2 regions of the Shewanella sedimentimangrovi genome follow, and region 2 is predicted to be linked to the other one. Evidence: riboswitches for the same ligand, from Rfam matches in the RefSeq annotation. Region 2 holds a riboswitch; the other holds the start of a gene.
What was found. Region 2 has a riboswitch for lysine ahead of lysC (lysine-sensitive aspartokinase 3). Riboswitches for the same ligand answer to the same signal wherever they lie in the genome.
Positions count from the first base shown of each region.

Region 1: another riboswitch for lysine. It lies ahead of JYB85_RS05780 (Na+/H+ antiporter NhaC family protein); the one in region 2 lies ahead of lysC (lysine-sensitive aspartokinase 3).

Region 1 is NZ_CP071502.1:1,374,679-1,384,260, forward strand. It holds gene JYB85_RS05760 (amidohydrolase family protein) at 1-1,967, opposite strand, end outside; gene JYB85_RS05765 (H-NS histone family protein) at 2,125-2,520, opposite strand; gene JYB85_RS05770 (electron transfer flavoprotein subunit beta/FixA family protein) at 2,827-3,576, shown strand; gene JYB85_RS05775 (electron transfer flavoprotein subunit alpha/FixB family protein) at 3,577-4,500, shown strand; lysine riboswitch at 4,625-4,828, shown strand; gene JYB85_RS05780 (Na+/H+ antiporter NhaC family protein) at 4,910-6,475, shown strand; gene JYB85_RS05785 (thymidine kinase) at 6,581-7,159, shown strand; gene JYB85_RS05790 (GNAT family N-acetyltransferase) at 7,150-7,575, shown strand; gene JYB85_RS05795 (Crp/Fnr family transcriptional regulator) at 7,630-8,391, opposite strand; gene JYB85_RS05800 (copper chaperone PCu(A)C) at 8,515-9,006, opposite strand; gene JYB85_RS05805 (SCO family protein) at 9,017-9,582, opposite strand, start outside.
Region 2 is NZ_CP071502.1:655,082-664,663, reverse strand. It holds gene JYB85_RS02695 (rhombosortase-dependent M36 family metallopeptidase) at 1-3,361, shown strand, start outside; gene JYB85_RS02690 (hypothetical protein) at 3,447-3,947, opposite strand; gene JYB85_RS02685 (succinylglutamate desuccinylase/aspartoacylase family protein) at 4,023-5,129, opposite strand; gene lysC (lysine-sensitive aspartokinase 3) at 5,129-6,487, opposite strand; lysine riboswitch at 6,620-6,796, opposite strand; gene JYB85_RS02675 (DUF3293 domain-containing protein) at 6,926-7,357, opposite strand; gene arcA (two-component system response regulator ArcA) at 7,920-8,636, shown strand; gene JYB85_RS02665 (S9 family peptidase) at 8,772-9,582, opposite strand, start outside.

The sequences.
Region 1 (9,582 bases), 720 kb from region 2:
TCCTCGTTGGTGCCGCCGTTGATGGCGATATGGCTGTGCTCATCGACTATACCCGCGGTGAGATGTTTGCCACTGGCATCTATCACGCGATAACCGCTGGGAGTCGACAGTTGCTTGCCGATGCGCTCTATCTTGCCATCGGCCAGCAGCAGATCGGCGTCCTCCAGTATGCCATCGGCTTCCGAGGTCCAGATGGTGGCGTGACGGATATGCAGTCGTTCGACCTTGGGCAGTTGCTCCAGACCAAAGGCAACATTGGGTTGGGTCAGCTTGCCGAGCAGAACTGTGGCTTGCTGCGCGTCGGTCTTGTCTGCACTCTTGCTCACGCCACTGTCTGCATCCTTGTTAAGGGCACTGTCGGCGGCCGCCTCTGTACTAATGTCAGCCAGATTACCGGCCAGGGGACTGACCTGACCTTTGGCATCTGTCATCCGCCCCGAAACACCATCCTTGTCGAACACCAGACTGAAGCGACTCAGGCCCGCGATTCCTGCGGCGGAGAGATCGGCGCTGAATATCAGGCGGCCATCGACCAGCTTGGGTTCCATCAGTTCGATACTGGCTTCGCCACTGCTGAGACTGCCCTTGAGCTTGGGTTCGGTCTCCAGCTCAAGAGCCAATTCCAGTTCTCCCAGCTGCAGTCGATACTGGCCGGACAGTGTGTGCCTGGGGCTCAATTCCTGCTCATCGCCCTGCAGCCAAACGCTCACTATTTTACCGTCTTTGAACAGATCGCCGCGGCTGACCACCAAGTCGGCCATGTAGCCGGGGGCCAGGCGACCGGCAATGTCGTCAATGCCGGCCAATTCGGCGGCACTGCTGGTGAGGGCCGCCAGGGCGTCGGCCTCGCTCAGGCCATGGTCAATGGCCTGGCGCAATCTGGGCCAGAAATCTTCCGCTTTACTGATGCCATATTGGGTAAAGGCAAAGGGTAATTTGCTGTTGGCCACCAGTGCCGGGTTGGCCGGTGCCCGCTCCCAGTGACGCAGTTCGGCAAGAGACACGTCACGTTCGGTCAGGGGATCGGCAACCTCGGGAGCCTTGGGGAAGTTGAGTGGCAATATCAGCCCAAATGACTGGGCCTTGAGTTCATCCAATCTGGCGTACTCGCGACCGTTGCCCAGCAAGGTGCCCTTGAGCTTCTGCTCAGACAAGAGTCGGGCCGCACGCAATTGGCTGTTCAAATCACGGGTATCAAACAGAAATGCCTGTTGTTCCAGATTGCCCAGGGCATCCAGGGCACTGTTGAATTCCAAACCGGAAATTACCGCCTGCCCGGCCAACTTGGATTTATTTTGCTGATACCAACGGACATCGCTGAAGGTTTGTCTTATCAGTGCCATGGCACCCATTAAAGAACGGGGATAATCCTGTTTTGAGCTGCCTTTATCGAAGGCGATAAATTGCTGTCCCTGTGAGCGATAGATAAGCTCGGAAGGATTTTTATCGGCCAGGGATACCACGGCGGCGCGACCACGGAAAATGCCATCAAGTTTTGCCGTCTGCACACTGGTAAAACCGTTATTGGTCCATTTCTCCGCGGCAGCTTTATTGGGCTCGATATAATCCACCCATTGCATCTGGGCATGAATAGCACCGTTGTCAGCATTGCCACCAACGCGTTTTATTTCATAGACAGGTCTTTCCCGCTCATCTTTGGGATACTCGTAGCCAATACCATATTCGGCAAAGGGATCAATAAAGCCCGGATATACCTCATAGCCACTTAAGTCTATCACCAGGGCATTTTCCGGTATCTGACCGTCTTTAATGATCTCTTTAATATGATTGCCTTCAATGACCAGGGTGGCATTGGTCAGGGTTTCGGTGGCCGATAAATGCAGTGTGGCTCCGGTGATGGCGGTCAGGCGGGTGAGGGGAGCCTGGAGTAAGGTCTTGGCCGATAAGGGCAGAGAGATCACTGCCGGCAACAGCCACAAAAGGGTTTTGGCATTCAACTTGTTCATTTTATTAGTTCAGTTGCGTCTGCGGGACAAAGGTGAATCGAGGTTAACCGAATTGGATACCCATTGGCAAAAACGGAATTGTAAATGACTTTGCTGTTTTGGCGGCCATAAACAAAAAGCCCGGCAAGGCCGGGCTTTTTAATGGTATCAGGGGCAATTAAATGAGGAAGTCATCCATTGAACGACCCTTGTCCATTTCATTCTTGAATACGGTTGGCATACGGCCTTGACCAGTCCAGGTCACTGTCTCGCCATTGACCTCAATTTTGTATTTGGCAGGACGTGGAGCACGCTTTTTACCGGCAGGCTTGGCTGCACCGGTTACGCCCAGATCATCAACAGACAAACCGATTTCAGCCATTTGCTTGCGAATTTCTTCAATCTTGGCGATGCGCTCGGCATTGGCCTTCAATTCTTCTTCGGCTTCGGCTTCGCGATCAGCAATCACTTTTTCCAACTTGGCTGCAACATCACGGAGATCGGCAACTGACAAATCTTTTACAGCGGCTTTAAAACGGCGACCATGAGTCAATATTTCCAGAAATTCGCTCATACTATTTTTTTTCCAGTTCAAATTGTCCGAAGACGGGTTAACGGATAACAGTGAAATAATAGAAATAAATATTTAAACTGGCAAATTAAAATTCCCTTTAATTAAAAAAATGCACGCTTATAAGTCAAAAATGCCCATTTTCTGTCTAAAGTGTTCAAAAATCTGGCCAGTGATGGGTGTCGCAAAGATACTTAAGCGCTGCTGTCTCAGGTTGACGTTTACGTTAACAGGACGTAAAGTTGGCCTATTCCGTGCCGGTTGCGCCGGCACATTCCACTGAAAGATAAGGTGCAGGAAGGAAACCCTATGAAAGTATTGGTGCCTGTAAAGCGCGTGGTCGATGCCAATGTCAAGGTCAGGGTCAAAGCCGACAACACAAATGTTGATACGGCCAACCTCAAGATGGCTATCAACCCCTTTTGTGAAATCGCCGTTGAAGAGGCTGTGCGCCTGAAAGAAGCCGGTGTGGTCAGTGAAATCGTGGTGGTCAGTGTCGGCAGCAAGGCTGTGCAGGAACAGATGCGCACCGCCATGGCACTGGGTGCCGATCGCGGCATTCAGGTTGAAGCAGAAGATGAATTGGCACCTATCTCCATTGCCAAGTTGCTGAAGGCCGTACAGGACAAGGAACAGGCTCAATTGATCCTCATGGGCAAGCAGTCCATCGACGGTGACAACAACCAGACCGGTCAGATGCTGGCCGCGCTGATGGATGCTCCCCAGGCGACCTTCGCTTCCAAGCTGCAGGTGGAAGGCAATACCCTGCTGGTGACCCGTGAAGTGGACGGCGGTTTGCAAACCCTGAAGCTGCCGATGCCAGCTGTAATTACCACAGACTTGCGTCTGAACGAGCCCCGTTATGCCAAGCTGCCCGACATCATGAAGGCCAAGCGCAAGCCCCTGGACACTGTGACCGCGGCCGATTTGGGCGTGACTCTGAAGTCACACCAGAATCTGGTAAGCGTCAATGCACCTGCGGCCCGTCAGGCCGGCATCATGGTTGCCTCGGTTGAGGAACTGGTGGAAAAACTGAAAAACGAAGCGAAGGTGATCTAAATGGCCATTTTAGTAGTTGCAGAACATGATAATGCCAGTCTGAAACTGGATACCGCCAAGGTAGTGACTGCGGCCAAGGCCATTGGTGGAGACGTACACCTGCTGGTGGCCGGTGCCAACTGCGCCGCCGTCGCCGATGCTGCCGCCGCCATTGACGGCGTGTCCAAGGTCCTGCTGGCCGATAATGCCGTTTATGCAGCCCATCTGGCCGACAATATGGCGGCCCTGGTGTTGTCGCTGGCCGGCGATTACAGCCATATTCTTGCTCCTGCCAGCAGCATGGGCAAAGACATGTTGCCACGGGTCGCGGCACTGCTGGATGTGGCTCAATTGTCCGAAGTGGTTCAAATCAAAGACGCCAACACCTTCGTGCGCCCCATCTATGCCGGTAACGCCATGGCCACTGTCACCAGTCTGGATGACAAGAAAGTCATGACAGTCCGTGCCAGTGCCTTTGACGCGGCTGCCAGCGGCGCACCGGCACCGGTCGCCAAGCTGGATCAGGTATTTGAGTCCAAGACCAGCTTCGTATCCCAAGAGCTGTCTGTATCCGAGCGTCCCGAGCTTGGCAACGCCGGTGTGATAGTGTCCGGTGGCCGTGGCATGGGCAGCGGTGAAAACTTCGCCCTGCTTGAGCAATTGGCCGACAAACTGGGTGCTGCGGTGGGCGCATCCCGCGCCGCAGTGGACGCAGGCTTCGTGCCCAACGATCTGCAGGTGGGTCAAACCGGTAAGATAGTGGCGCCACAATTGTATATCGCTGTCGGTATCTCAGGTGCCATCCAGCATCTGGCCGGTATGAAAGACTCCAAGGTGATTGTTGCCATTAACAAAGATCCCGAAGCGCCCATCTTCCAGGTGGCAGACTATGGTCTGGCGGCGGATCTGTTCGAGGCAGTCCCCAAGCTGATTGAGTTGCTTTAAGCCTTAATCTGCGTCAGGATAGGCGCCCCCGGGGATACCCCCGGGGGCGCCTGTGTTTTTTACGCCCCGTTAAATTCAGTTAACCGCGTATTTTTGGCACAGGTCGGTTATAGAAAGTTCAGCTATAAAAAGTAGAGGTGCGTCAGGCAAAAGTAACGGTCGCTAGGGTGATGCCGGTGATCGACCGTGAAAGGGCTATGACGCCGAAGTGGGATAGGGGAATCACACCCGCCTGCTGGTGCTGTTTCCGATAAGGAACCGCACTGCCATAGTAAATGCCTGTCGGGATGACGGGCTGTCGTATTTACTGTGGAGCGCTACTGAAAGGACTGGTGCCCGCTGCAATTCATTGTGCTTTTACACCGCTTCAGTTGCCCTCCATTCGTTAACCAAACGAAGATTAAATTCAATGACTGTAATGAGTTACGCCGAATCGGCGCTGTCTCTGCTGCCACCCGTGGTGGCAATTGTGCTGGCTATTTTGACCCGCAGGGTGCTGGTGTCCCTTGGGCTGGGCATTGTGGCCGGGATCCTGCTGCTGAGCGACTTTTCTCCCCTTGATGCCTGCCTGCTGCTGGGTGAACGGGTTGTCGCCCTGGTGTGGAGCGATGGTGCCCCCAACAGCTGGAATTTATACATTCTGGGATTTCTGGTGCTGCTTGGGATGATCACCGCCCTTATCAGCGCCAGTGGCGCGGCCCGGGCCTTTGCCGACTGGGCCAGGGTTCGGATCCGCACTAAACGTGATGCCCAGTTGCTGACCCTGTTTCTGGGCTGTGTGGTCTTTATCGACGACTATTTCAACAGCCTGGTGGTGGGCTCCATCGCCCGGCCCCTGACCGACAGGTATTATGTGTCCCGGGCCAAGCTGGCTTATCTGCTGGACTCCACCGCCGCGCCCGTGTGTGTGATTTCCCCTGTATCCAGTTGGGGGGCTTATATCATCGCCCTGATAGGTGGCATTCTCGCGTCCCATGGCATCAGCGACACCGGCCACCTGGCGGTATTTATCCAACTGATCCCGATGAACTTCTATGCCATTTTTGCCCTGGCATTATTGCTGTGCGTGGTGCTGTTCGGTCTGGATGTGGGGGCCATGCGCCGGCATGAGCAAGATGCCCTGCGCGGCAACCTTTATGATGAAACCAAGGGCGTGCCTCCGGGCAGCAATGTCGAGTTGCCCGAAGAGGGCAGCGGTAAGGTCGCCGGCTTGTTTGTGCCCATAGGTGTGCTGGTGCTGGCGACGGTCAGCTTTATGATCGGCAGCGGCGCCATGGCACTGGCCGATGCCGGCCTGCCTTTCTCACTGATTGGTGCCTTTGAGAAAACGGATGTGGGCGCATCGCTGTTTTTTGGTGCGCTGTTGGGACTCAGTGCCACCCTGGCACTGGTGCTGTGGCAGGGCATGGCTCCTCGGTTGGTCAAACACGCCGCGGTACAAGGGGCCCGTTCCATGGTCCCGGCGCTGTATATCTTGCTGTTTGCCTGGACCATAGCAGGCATCATAGGAGAACTTGGCACGGGTAAATACATGGCCAGTCTGGCCGGTGGCAACCTGCCATTTGCCCTGCTGCCGGCGCTGATGTTTGTGCTGGCAGGCCTGACGGCGTTCGCCACCGGCACCAGCTGGGGCACCTTTGGCATCATGTTGCCCATAGCCGCCGATATGGCCATGGGCAGTCACAGTGCCATGATGCTGCCCATGCTGGCATCTGTGCTAGCCGGCGCCGTGTTTGGCGATCACTGCTCACCTATTTCCGACACCACGATTTTGTCCTCCACCGGCGCCAGCTGCCATCACATAGACCATGTGCTGACCCAGCTGCCATATGCCCTGATTGTCGCCATCATCAGCCTGGTGGGTTATACGGTGATGGGTATGATAGAGTCCGTATGGGCCGGTTTCGGTGCGGCCTCCCTGACCTTCGTGGTGGCGGTGCTGTGGCTGAAACACAAGTCCGGCGCCCGCGACTGACGCAGTGACAGTCCATGGCCGCGGCGCAGGGAGGCGCCGCGGGACTTTCGGCGCAATTTGATGCTAAGATAGCCGCCGTTTGAGATAAGGACAGGAACTCCCCCATTGGCACAGCTCTATTTTTATTACTCGGCCATGAACGCCGGTAAATCCACCTCTTTGCTGCAATCTTCCTACAACTACCGCGAGCGGGGGATGAACACCTTGGTGATGACCGCGTCCATTGACGACAGGTACGGCCTGGGCAAGGTGGCCTCCCGTATCGGTATCCAATCGGACGCCCAGGTATTTGGTGCCAATGACAACCTGCTCGACATGATAGCCACGGCCCACGCCGCGACCCCGTTGCACTGTGTGCTTATCGATGAGAGCCAGTTCCTCGCCAAGGATCAGGTGCGTCAGTTGACGGCCGTGGTGGATAAACTGGATATTCCCGTGCTCTGTTATGGCCTGCGTACCGATTTCCAGGGCGAGCTGTTCAGCGGCAGCCAGTATCTGCTAGCCTGGGCCGACAAGCTGGTGGAACTCAAGACCATTTGTTACTGCGGTCGCAAGGCCAATATGGTGGTGCGCCGCGATAGCCTGGGCAATCCGGTGCGCGAAGGGGCTCAGGTGGCCATTGGCGGCAATGAAAGCTACGAGTCCGTGTGCCGTAAACACTTCCAGGAATTGGTATGGGATTGATCCGTACTGCCACGGAGCAAGACGCCACGGCGGTACAGGCGCTGCTGGCGCAGCTGGGTTATCAACACCCGCTGGATGCAGTGGTTGAGCTGCTCAAACGCAGCGAAAAGGATGACAACAGCCTGTGCCTGCTGGCCTTTGACGGCGACAGGCCAGTGGGGCTGATGAGCCTGCTGTTTTTCTTTTATTTTCCGGCCGCAGCCCTGCAGTGCAGGATAACGGCCCTGGTGACCGACGAGCATTGCCGCGGGCAGGGTGTTGGCAAGGCATTGTTGCAAAAGGCGCAGGAACTGGCCAAAGGCCGCGGCTGTAAGGCGCTGGAACTGACCACCTCGCTGTCACGCACCCAGGCCCAGGCCTGGTATGAGGCCCAGGGTATGAGCCGCACTTCTTATCGCTACTGCATTTCGCTATAACCTGGCGTTATTTCATCAAGCTGGACTGAGCACCGTCGGCCATCAATCCTGGCCTCAGTTGCTGAGGGTGAGGATATTTATCCGTTCGCAGGGCATGGCTGTGGCCTGCAGCTGCGCGTCTTCCAAGGGGATATTGGCGCTGGCATACAGCTGGCCTATGTCATCGATATGTATGGCACCGCGGCACTCGCGAATAAGTCCCTCGGTGAGCATTTTCTTCATTAACCGGGAAAAGGTTTCCGGCTGAATCGATAGCCTCGACGCCAGCACCCGCTTGGGAATATCCAGCTCCACCACGCCCTGGTTATCGCCGGTGCGTTTCAGGTTACGCATCAGAAACAGCAGCAGCCGTGACTGGGCGTTTTGCACCGACAAGAGTTCCACTTCGTTGAGATCTTTACGCAGCCGGACGCTCATGGCGGCCATGATGGCAATGCAGGCGTCGGCGTTGCGCTTGAGCAGCCCCAGATAGATTTCACTGTCAAAGCTGACCAGAATACATTCGGACACAGCCTGGGCCGACACGGGATAGCTGGCCTGCTGGGAAAACATCAGAGCCTCGGCAAAGGTGCGGCCCTCGCGGACCACTTCAATGACCTTGTCCTGGCCCTGCAAGCTGGTGCGGTACAATTGCAGGTGTCCCTGGATCACCAGATAAAAACGCTTGGCAACATCCCCCTGGCGAAACAGGGTTTCCTGCGGGGCAAGCTGAATGCGGGCAGCGCTGCCGAGCAACTGCTCCAGCTCACCCTGACTCAGGGCGGCAAACAGGTGATGGCTGTGTACAGCAGCTTTGATGGCGGAATCGGTAATCATGCATATTCCTTGCAACTTCCTGTGGCGCACAAATTACCCCAAATTCGGTTAACAATTTGTGATCCAGCGCAGGAAGCTGACCATGACCGCCGATAACGGCTTTCCCTGTCTTGTATCGGATCCTCAGTGATGCATGCTGTGATCGTGCATACCCTGATCCGCTTTGGCGCTGTCCTGAGCCTTGCCACCGAACTGGGTGACCCTGGCCTTGGCCTGAAGCGTTTCACCGTCCGCCAGGGTGAGCACCAAAGACACCTCTTCACCTTGCTCGGGCACACCGGCATTGAAGTCAGACATCATGGCGTGCAGTCCCTGGGGTTCCAGCTTGACCATGCCATGGGCCGGTATGCGTATGCTGTCCACCGGCAGCATCTTCATCATCTCGCCTTCCTGCACCGTTTGGTGCAGCTCTATCTCCCCCCTGGGGCTGGCAATGCTGCTCAGAACCAGTTCCTTGTCACCGCCGTTGTGCAGTGTCAGGTACAGGGGAACCACCCTTGATGTTGGCGGCATGGCGCGGATCCAGGCGTCATGGACCATCAGGTCGCCGGCAAGGCTGCTAAAAGACATCAGCAGCAGGGTGGCCAAGGTGGATTTCAATTTAAGCTGTCGCATAAGTTCTCCTTCAGCCCAGCAGGCTGGCAATTTGACTGCGCATTTCATCGAGCGCTGTGCCGGTATAAAAGAAACCCCGTACCCGGCCACGGCCATCAATGACAAAGATTTTGGCGCTGTGGGAATAGAGGAAGCCCTTTTGGGCCGGCTGACTCTTGTCTTCCAGACTGAGCTTTTTGTATTCGGTGGTGACCTTTTCATCGGCCAACTTGATGTAGTCGGCATGGTACAGCCCGGCCACCGCATCGATTTTTTCGCGGCTGTCCACCAGGCCGATAAAGCTGGGGTCAAAATAGCTCAGGTACTTGTTCAGGTGGGTGGGGGTGTCGTAATCGCTGTCGATGCTGACAAACAGCACCTGCACCCGCTCCCGCTGCCCGGGTTCCAGCTGTTTCATCAGTTGGCTGATGTGGGCCATGGTGGTGGGACAAATGTCGGCGCAATTGGTGTAGCCGAAAAACATCAGCACCACCTTATCTTTGAAATCCGACAGCCGTACCTCACCGCCGCGGCTGCTCTGCAGGCTGAAATCGCCGCCTATGCCTTTGAGAATTGGCATATCGGCAAAGGCGGGCA
Region 2 (9,582 bases):
TGATTTTGGTAGCGCCGCCAACGCCGTAAAAGCAGCTTCAGCGGATATGGGTGTCACTGGTTTGTCGCTCACCAGCAAAGGCAGTGAAGGCAAGTACGAAGCCTTTAAGGCGTCTGAAATTGCCAATGGCAAAATTGTTAAAGGCGAGCCTCGTGCCAAGCCAGTGTTCTTTGAACAAAAGGGCAAGTTGGTACCAGCCCAGTATGTAGAGCTTGAAATCGGCGATGCAGAAAGCCGTGATTCAGAGTTTTACGCTTTCATCATCAACAGTGAAACCAATGAAGTGCTGTTCAAGCACAACCAAACTGCTTATGAATCAGCCTTCAATTATCGCGTTTATGCCAGCGAAACCGGTGTACCCTGGGATGGCCCTCACGGTAACGTGATTCCTGCCGAGAGCGAAGATCAGGTAGATGCCACTGCCTATCTGGATGCACCTCTGGTCACCTTGAGTCACGGTCCAATCAGCACCAAAGATGCCTGGTTGGCGGATGATGCAACCATGACCTCTGGCAACAACGCTTTCGCCTATGTGGATGCAATTGCACCCGATGGTTTTACCAATGGTGACTTCAGCGCCGAGACCACCGCCGATCATACTTTTGACTACAAGTACAACACCTCCGAAGTTGAAAGTTCGGTCAATAACCGTAAAGCCTCTATTGTTAACCTGTTCTATATGAACAACTACCTCCATGACCTGTTCTACGATCATGGTTTCGACGAAGCTTCAGGTAACGCCCAGAACGACAACTATGGCCGTGGTGGTGAAGAAGGCGATGCCATTCGTGCCGAGGTCCAGGACAACTCAGGCTTTAACAATGCCAACATGAGCACCCCTGCCGATGGCCGTTCACCACGTATGCAAATGTACCTGTGGGACAGCAAAGACGCCGTGGTTGGCGAGGACTATGGCGTCATCATTTCCTCTGACGATCCTGACACTCTGCTGACCTCCAGTAAGCGTGCCAGCTTTGGTAAAGGCCAATTCGACATCACAGGCAATGTGGTACGCATCGTAGACGGCACTGCACCATTCAACGATGGCTGTACCGCTGCAACCAATGGTGCTGATTTGGCAGGTAAAATCGTCATCATTGACCGCGGTGCCTGTGCTTTCACGGTTAAAGCCAAAAATGCACAGAATGCGGGTGCCATAGGTGTTCTAATCGCCAACAACTCAGGCACTACAGATCCTGCTCCGATGGGCGGTACCGATACTTCAGTCAAGATCCCAGCCATGGGCTTGTCACTGAATGATGGCGCAGCCATTTATGCCCAAGTGGATGCGGCCAAAGATGTTGAAGTCCACATGTTCAACACCAAGCCGTTCAAAGACAGCTCTTGGGATAACGCCATCGTATCCCACGAATGGGGCCACTACATCAGTAACCGCTTGATTGGTAATGGCTCAGGCCTAATCAACAATCAAGGCCGTTCCATGGGTGAAGGCTGGGGTGACTTCCATGCCCTGTTGATGTTGGCTGAAGCTGATGATGCCATGCTGGATGGTAATGACAAGTTCCAGAAAGCCTATGCGGCGATTTCATATGTGGATTCTTTCTACTGGGGTATCCGCAACTTCCCATACAGCACAGATATGGAAATCAATCCACTGACCTTTGCCGATGTAGCAATGGATAATGCCGAAGTTCATTCCGCAGGTGAGCCTTGGGCAGTGATGCTGTGGGATTGTTTCGTGTCTCTGATTAATGATGAGCGTTACAGCTTCGATGAAGCCCGTAGCGTCATGATGGACTACCTGGTTGCCGGCTATAAGATGACGCCAATAGCACCAACCTACACCGAAGCCCGTGACGCTCTGCTGGCGGCCGCCTACGCTAACGAACCAAAAGACTATGATCTCTTTATCAAGGCCTTCGCCCGTCGCGGTATGGGTCTGGGTGCACAGTCACCAGAGCGTTATGATTCCAGGCATAGTGGTGTAGTAGAGTCATACAAGACTGAACTGCCGGCATTCGCAGTAACAGAACACGATGTGAATTCTGACTATGAAGGCCTGACCGTTGGCTATTGCAGCAAGGATGGCATCCTGGATAAGGGTGAAACCGGTACTGTATCCTTTACTATCCACAACCAAGGTAGCGAACGTTTCGAAGGTGTGGAAGCCCAGGTAGAAGTGATCAGTGATCATGACATCACTTTTGCCAATGAAGGAAAGATCACCTTTGGTGCGCTGGAACTGTTTGGTGACGCCACCAGTGCCCCAATCGAGTTCACACTCAACGATGCCAAGACCGCTGATACCATTGAACTGAAGCTCACCTTCCCATCGTTGGCAGAAGGCACAGAGGCTGAAGAGTATAGCTTTACCACAGTTGTTAACATGGACTTTAAGGACAAGGCTCCTGTAAGCAACATGTCTACCAGTGACATGGAAGATTATTCAGGCCTGGCAGATTTCAAGGAAAATGTTCTGGCCGGTGGTGATATGGCAGAAGGTACAGGCATGCTTGATGGCACCTATGCCGCCTACTTCCCGGTAGATTCCCAGTATCTGTACATTGCCAACAATGGCTTCGAATCCGATGTGGCCTTCGAAACCAAGCCGGTACAAATTGGCTACGGTGGTGATTTCACCATCAGCTGGTTCCAGTATTTCGAAATCGAAGAAAACTGGGATGGCGGCGTGGTCGAAGTCAGTGTCAACGGCGGCGACTGGGTTGATGTGACGGAGATGGGCGGTGTATTCGAGGAAGGTGGTTATACCGGTGAGCTCAACCAACTGCTGCCAGAGCGTATGACATATACCGGCTTCTCACCATGGCCAGGTACCATGGAGAAAGTAAATTTCGGTACTGCATTGAATGGTAACGAAGTTCGTTTCCGCTTCCGTATCGTCACTGATACCAACTCCAATGAGTTTGGCTGGATTGTGGACAATGTCACCTTCGAAAATATCAGCTCAAGCGTGTTCCATGAGCAGATTGCCGGCGATGCAAATCCCTGCGATAACCGTCTGCCGAACGTCACCGTGACCAGCAGTGCTGCCAGTGTGACCGAAGGTGAGTCATTTACTTTGACCGCTACCGCCATTGACGCCAACGCAGATGATACCCTGACTTATACCTGGACTCAGACTGCTGGTACAGCCGCAACTCTCACAGGTGCAAACACTGCCACCCTGACTGTTGCTACTGGCCAGGTGAACTCCAACGAAGATCAGGAATTCACTCTGACAGTAAACGATGGCACAGGTGACGTTGTCGTCAAGACCACAGTCAAGGTTAATGACGTGCCAACTCCACCAGCCGGTCCGGACAAATCTTCAGGCGGTAGCCTGGGATGGTTGGCTCTGCTGTTGTTACCCGTCGCAGCTCTGCGTCGCCGTAAGTCATAATAGTTAGAGCATGAAAAAGAGCCGCGATATGCGGCTCTTTTTATTTATAAGTATGTCAAAAATTCAAGTTGAAGTGGTTATCACATTAATGATCAGCGACTTCTGACTTGAGAGAATAGTCCAATCCCAACTCAACTCTCACGATTCCTTTTTCAGTCTTTAATCGCTTATACCAGGCATCCATGGAAAGCTGATCATTCTGAGGAGTGAGCCTGAAAGTATCCGCAGCAAGCTTACTGACCTCAAAATCCTGTTGCCAACTGATTTCATCGTCTGAAGAAATGACCACCAGAAAATTTTTGACTGTGGCAAAGGTACCAATAGACATATCAAATACCTGGGTGCCCGGTCGTAACGCCTGCTCGCTTGCCCGCAACTTAGTGCCATTGATGTTAAAAACATGCTCTAGCTTGCCCTGTTGTAAAAACCTCGGCTCCTTGGTCTGATTGGCCTTCGTTTTTGTATTGTCGGCTATTACAGCTTTGGCTGGCTGCTCACCGGCCGAAGCGCTTCGTTGCGTATTACTTGCCTGTTCCTGGGCACCGCAAGCCACCAGCAATGGCAGTATTAAATAAGGGGCTCTCATGAATTCTCCTTTTCAATCTTCTGCCCCCACTGTACGACATGTAGCACCAATAGCAAGTTTCCAAATTGTCATCCCCTACAACTCAAACACTTGCGTCATAACTTTATACAGCTCTGTGCCTTGATGCACAGAGGCCGAGGCAAAATGCAGTATCGGCACACAGTCTTCGGGTAAAGACACTGTGCTCAATACCTCACCACTGCCATACCTGTCCATCCTGAGCAGGTTTACCAGAGGAGCTCCGGCGAGCAGGGGCTCTCCCACCTTGGCAAGATATTCCACCATACCCGCCTTGGGAGAGTGGAATTTGCGATAGTGTTTCAGTAAACAGCCATGGCGCTTCATCGCCTTGGGGGCGACGTGCTCGGCAATCACACCGCGATGACTGAGGTAAGCCAATATACCCTGTGCATCTTCCAGGGCATCGGCCAGATCGATTCGTTCCTGACTGCCCAGCTCAAGGGTGAAGGCGGCCACCTTGCCCCCCAGATTTCGACCGGTTGCCTTTGCCACCTCGGCCAGGGTCCACCAGGGCACAAAGGCCGCTTCGTCCATGGCACCACCAAAACTGTTTGGGATCAGCAGGGTGTAGGGAATGGAAAAATACTGTGCTGCGGCACAATCAAACTCTGGGCAGTACAGATGCTTGCATGACTTGGGGCCGGTGTGCAGATCAAGCACTATGTCCGCGTTGTGGGCCATGGCCTGCAAGGTCACCGCCTGCCTGTGACCCGTGGTCACGCCCCAGGAATTATTCAGCCTCGCCTGGCAGCTTTCCACCAGGGTAGAGCGAAAGGCCATCACCAAAGCCGCATCATCCAAGTGGGCATGCTCTGCATACCAAGCCTGAATGTCCAAGCCGTGATCCAGGTACTCGCGATTCCAGTTCACCCCGGTAATGGGATCAAACCGGCCAAGGGTAAACTCACCGCTCTTTTGGTTTATCCCGAGCGGATTGGCAAGCGGCACCAGAGTAATGTCTCCCAGTACCTGATAGTGCTCCAGCAGCTTCATCAGCTGGTAGATAACCGCATTGCCCTGCACCTCGGCACCGTGGACGTTGGCCTGGATATAAACGCTGGGGTGTCCACTCCCCTGCCCCTTGAGCCTGTAGACCGGTAACTCCAATGGCTGGCCCGCAGCCAATTCACCGACTGGAACGGCACTTTTTACAAATGCCATTACAGCCCCTCCTCGAACAGATTTTGGTGCAGTGACTTCACCACCTGAGCCGCTTCGGATTCGGAGACCAGCACGCAGAGATTGTGAGGGCTGGCACCCTGGCAAATCATCCGCACATTGTGGGGTTCCAGCACTTCGAACACCCGCTTGCAGATCCCGGCGGTGCTGGCAATACGGTTACCTATGATGGCCACCAGCGCCAGGCCGTCTTCAACCCGGACCCGGCAGTGCTGGGACAATTCCTGCAGCAGGGCCTCATTCAGCAGGCCCTGACCGCTGGAGTCCGATCCTGTCTTATCCAGGGTCAGGGATACGTTCACCTCGGAGGTGGTGATGAGGTCCACGGAGATCTTGTGCCGGGCCAAAGTGGCAAAGGTCTCGGCCAGGAAACCACGGGCATGCAGCATTTCCAGGCTGTGGAGATTGAGCAGGGTCTGATCCCGGCGTACCGCCACGGCTCTGAAGGTTGGCGGATTCTCAACCTGATGACGGATCCAGGTGCCACCCTTTTCCGGTTCACGGCTGGAGCCGACAAACACCTGAATTTGCTGGCGTACCGCCGGCAGTATGGTGGCCGGGTGCAACACCTTGGCACCAAAGGTGGCCATTTCCGCCGCTTCACTGAAGCTGATTTCGTTAATGGGACGGGCATTGGGCGCCAAACGGGGATCTGTGGTGTAAATACCGGCCACATCGGTCCAGATCTCCACAGCCTCCGCCCGCAGGGCCTCGGCCAGCAGGGCGGCAGAATAGTCACTGCCACCACGACCCAAGGTGGTGGTTCGGCCCTCGCTATCGGCGCCGATGAAGCCCTGGGTCACAATAATCTGGTTGACCAGCAAAGGGGCCAGCCATTGCTGGGCGCGCTCGGCAATCTCGCTTATTTGCGGCTCGGCGCGGCCAAAGTGGCTGTCGGTCAGCATCACCTGACGCACATCGAAACTGCTGGAGCTGGCGCCGCGTTCCCGCAGCACGGCGGCAAACAGCAATGACGAGCATTGCTCTCCCATGGACAGCAGCTCATCCATAATCGCCTTGCTGCGGTTGAGCACCAAGGCCTCGCTCAGTGCAGAAATGCGGCTCAGCAAGCTATCGAGCTGGGCAGCCACATCCTGGGGGCGGGTCAGACAATCAAGGATTTCATATTGAATTTGGGCAATCTGCTTCAGCAGCTGCAGGCGCCGTTCATCATTGACCGTGGCCTGGGTCAACTCCACCAGCAAATTGGTCACACCGCTGGAGGCACTGACCACCACCAGATGACAGGCTTCATTATTGAGCACTATGTCGGCACAACGTGACATGGCGTCGAAATTGGCCACCGAGGTACCGCCGAATTTGGCAACAACCAGAGACATCAGCACACCTCCCGACAACAGGAAGCAGCAATAACAAACAGAGATTGGATATTCATGAATCAGCTCCGAACAAAATACGTTCGAAGAGCCTGGTGCAAAGATACAGCACCCCATAGAAGGGAAACAGCGATCGTCACCAGAAGCTCTCCACCAAAAAACAGGTGACAATCGACAGGATTCAGCCTGGCCGACCGATAACGACATGCAATTCCACATGGCATTACCTCGGCGTCAATCTCCCTCACCTTTCGTCATCGGAGTGGATGCTCCTCGAAACGGCTACCTAGTTGACGCTCCTCTTCTGTGCCTTCCCAAGGGAAGGGACCAAAAAAGTAGCAATAAAGCCCGCCCCAAGTCAATGACATTTTTTGACCGGTTAAATATAGCGCAAAGAGTTTGGCTGGCAGAATTCAACACTGCCAACGTATCAAGGAAGGTCTAACAGTCGAAGTCGGCCATGGAGCCAATAAGGCGGGCTCTGCTGCGGAAGCTGCCGAGCTGCAACTCAGGGCCGGGCATTAAGCAGGGCAGCAGTTTCAACCTGTCCTGCTCCACATAATAAATGGCATTTTGTTGGTATTTTTCGGCCAGCGCCAACACATCACCGGCCTCCATAAATACCGCCCAGCTTTTTTCTTTATGCTGCAAATCCGGACTGGTGCCGACCAAGGCTCGATAGGGGACGCCCAGGGCCTCTATGTCCGCCAATAGCTGTCGGTCCCTGAGACGATTCTGACATTCGGACAGCAGTTCGCCGCGGGGATTATGGGCGGTAATAATGGCAAACGAGGTGTCGGGGGAAATATTCTGCATCAACAGAAATTCGGTCTGTTGATAGAGGGACCAGAGGTGATTGATCTGACATTCCATGATGTTGCTTTTCATCTTTCAGAACCCGATACAGTTTAGCAGACTGAAACCTCTTGCCCAGCCCTCAGGCACAGCCATGACAAGATTTAACTTTAACCACTTAATTTTTATAAACATTATTTGCGTTAACAAATATTAACCAACCAGAGCAGCCGATTTGTTAACATTTCAATTGTTAACAAATGCCTAAAACGAGTACAATGCCGCTCGTAGCCATCCAAGCATCCGGCCGTACATTGACATAAAATGTTACATAACCGGACTCTGCTGTCGCAGTATGACTACACGGCCGAAGCAAATGTGATCTACATTGAATTTAACATGTAAACTTTACAGAAAAACAATGGCTAAGGGACCTTCCCTGGCCTTGGATTATCGAAGAAAGTACGGCCGCGACTTCCTGTGACAGCTGGCGATTTGTACTAATCATCAAGTGTATTGCCGTTCAGACCCGTCTTTGAAAGCACTTGCGTGACCACTGATCCAGTCAGCGTTTTGGTAGAGAGCCCGGGGCGACGGGCACTTATGATTAGCAAAGATTTGATTAACTTAGGTACTTGATATGCAAAACCCGCACATTCTTATCGTTGAAGATGAAGCTGTAACCCGTAATACATTGAGAAGTATTTTCGAGGCAGAAGGATATGTGGTTACTGAAGCCAATGATGGCGCAGAAATGCATAAAGCCCTGCAGGAAAACAAGGTCAACCTGGTGGTGATGGATATCAATCTACCCGGTAAGAATGGTTTGTTGCTTGCACGTGAACTGCGTGAAATCAACAACATTGGTCTTATCTTCCTGACAGGCCGTGATAACGAGGTCGATAAGATCCTGGGGCTGGAAATTGGCGCGGACGATTATATTACCAAGCCGTTCAATCCCCGCGAACTGACCATTCGTGCCCGTAACCTTCTGACCCGCGTCAACAGCGCAGGCGCCGAGACAGAAGAGAAAAGCTCAGTTGAAGTGTATCGCTTCAATGGCTGGAGCCTGGAAATCAACAGCCGTTCGCTGGTGAGCCCCCAGGGTGAATCCTACAAACTGCCGCGCAGCGAATTCCGCGCCATGCTGCACTTTGTGGAGAACCCAGGCAAGATCCTCAGCCGTGCCGATCTGCTGATGAAGATGACCGGCCGTGAGCTCAAGCCACACGACCGTACCGTGGACGTGACCATTCGCCGTATCCGCAAGCACTTCGAGAGCCAGCCGGACACGCCGGAGATCATCGCCACCATTCACGGTGAAGGTTATCGTTTCTGCGGCAACCTGGACGACTAATCCAGCTCCGCTGCATCTGTGATAAAAAGCCAACCCCGGGGTTGGCTTTTTTATTGTGCCTCTTTGAATACGCGGATTGCGGCCCGCAGGGGTCCATCAATAAAAAAGCCAGTCCGTAGACTGGCTTTTTCTATATTAATGCTTCAATTCTCGGTCAAGGAAATCCGCCAACGTCAGGTACAGATGGGCCCGCACCTTATCGCCACGCATCGAGTGCTTGGAGCCGGGATAGGTCATGAGTTGGAACAGCTTGCCCTGATCCTGCAACTCTTTGAATACCTTGGTACTGTTCTCAAACAACACGTTGTCATCGGCCATGCCGTGGTACATCAACAAGCCGCCCTGATACCCCTTCACATGGGGCAGCACACTGGATGCGTCATAACCGGCTTCGTTATCCTGCGGAGTGCCCATGTAACGCTCGGTGTAATGACTGTCATACAGGCGCCAGTCGGTCACGGGGGCGCCGGATATGGCCGCCTTGAAATGCTCAGGCGCCTTGAACAGGCTCATCAACGCCATGTAGCCGCCATAGCTGTGACCAAAAATGCCAATCCTGTCTCCGGCCACAAAGGGCAGCGTGCGCAGATAGTCCACGCCCGCCACCTGATCCCGCACCTCGGCATCGCCCATGTTTCGGTAGATCACCTGCTCAAAGCGGGTCCCCCTGTGGGCCGAGCCGCGGTTATCCAGCTGGAATACCAGGTAACCCTGTTGCAACAGATACTGGGTAAAGTAATCCTGCTCGTTCCAACTGTTGACCACCATCTGTGCATGGGGTCCGCCATAAACCCGCACCAACACCGGATAACGCTTGCTGGCATCGAAATCGACCGGCTTGAACAAGCGATAATGCAAGGCCTGGCCATCATCGGCCTTGATGGTGCCAAACTCAGGCAATTGCCACAGGCCGGCAAAGGGATACAGGGGATGGCCGGCTTTCACC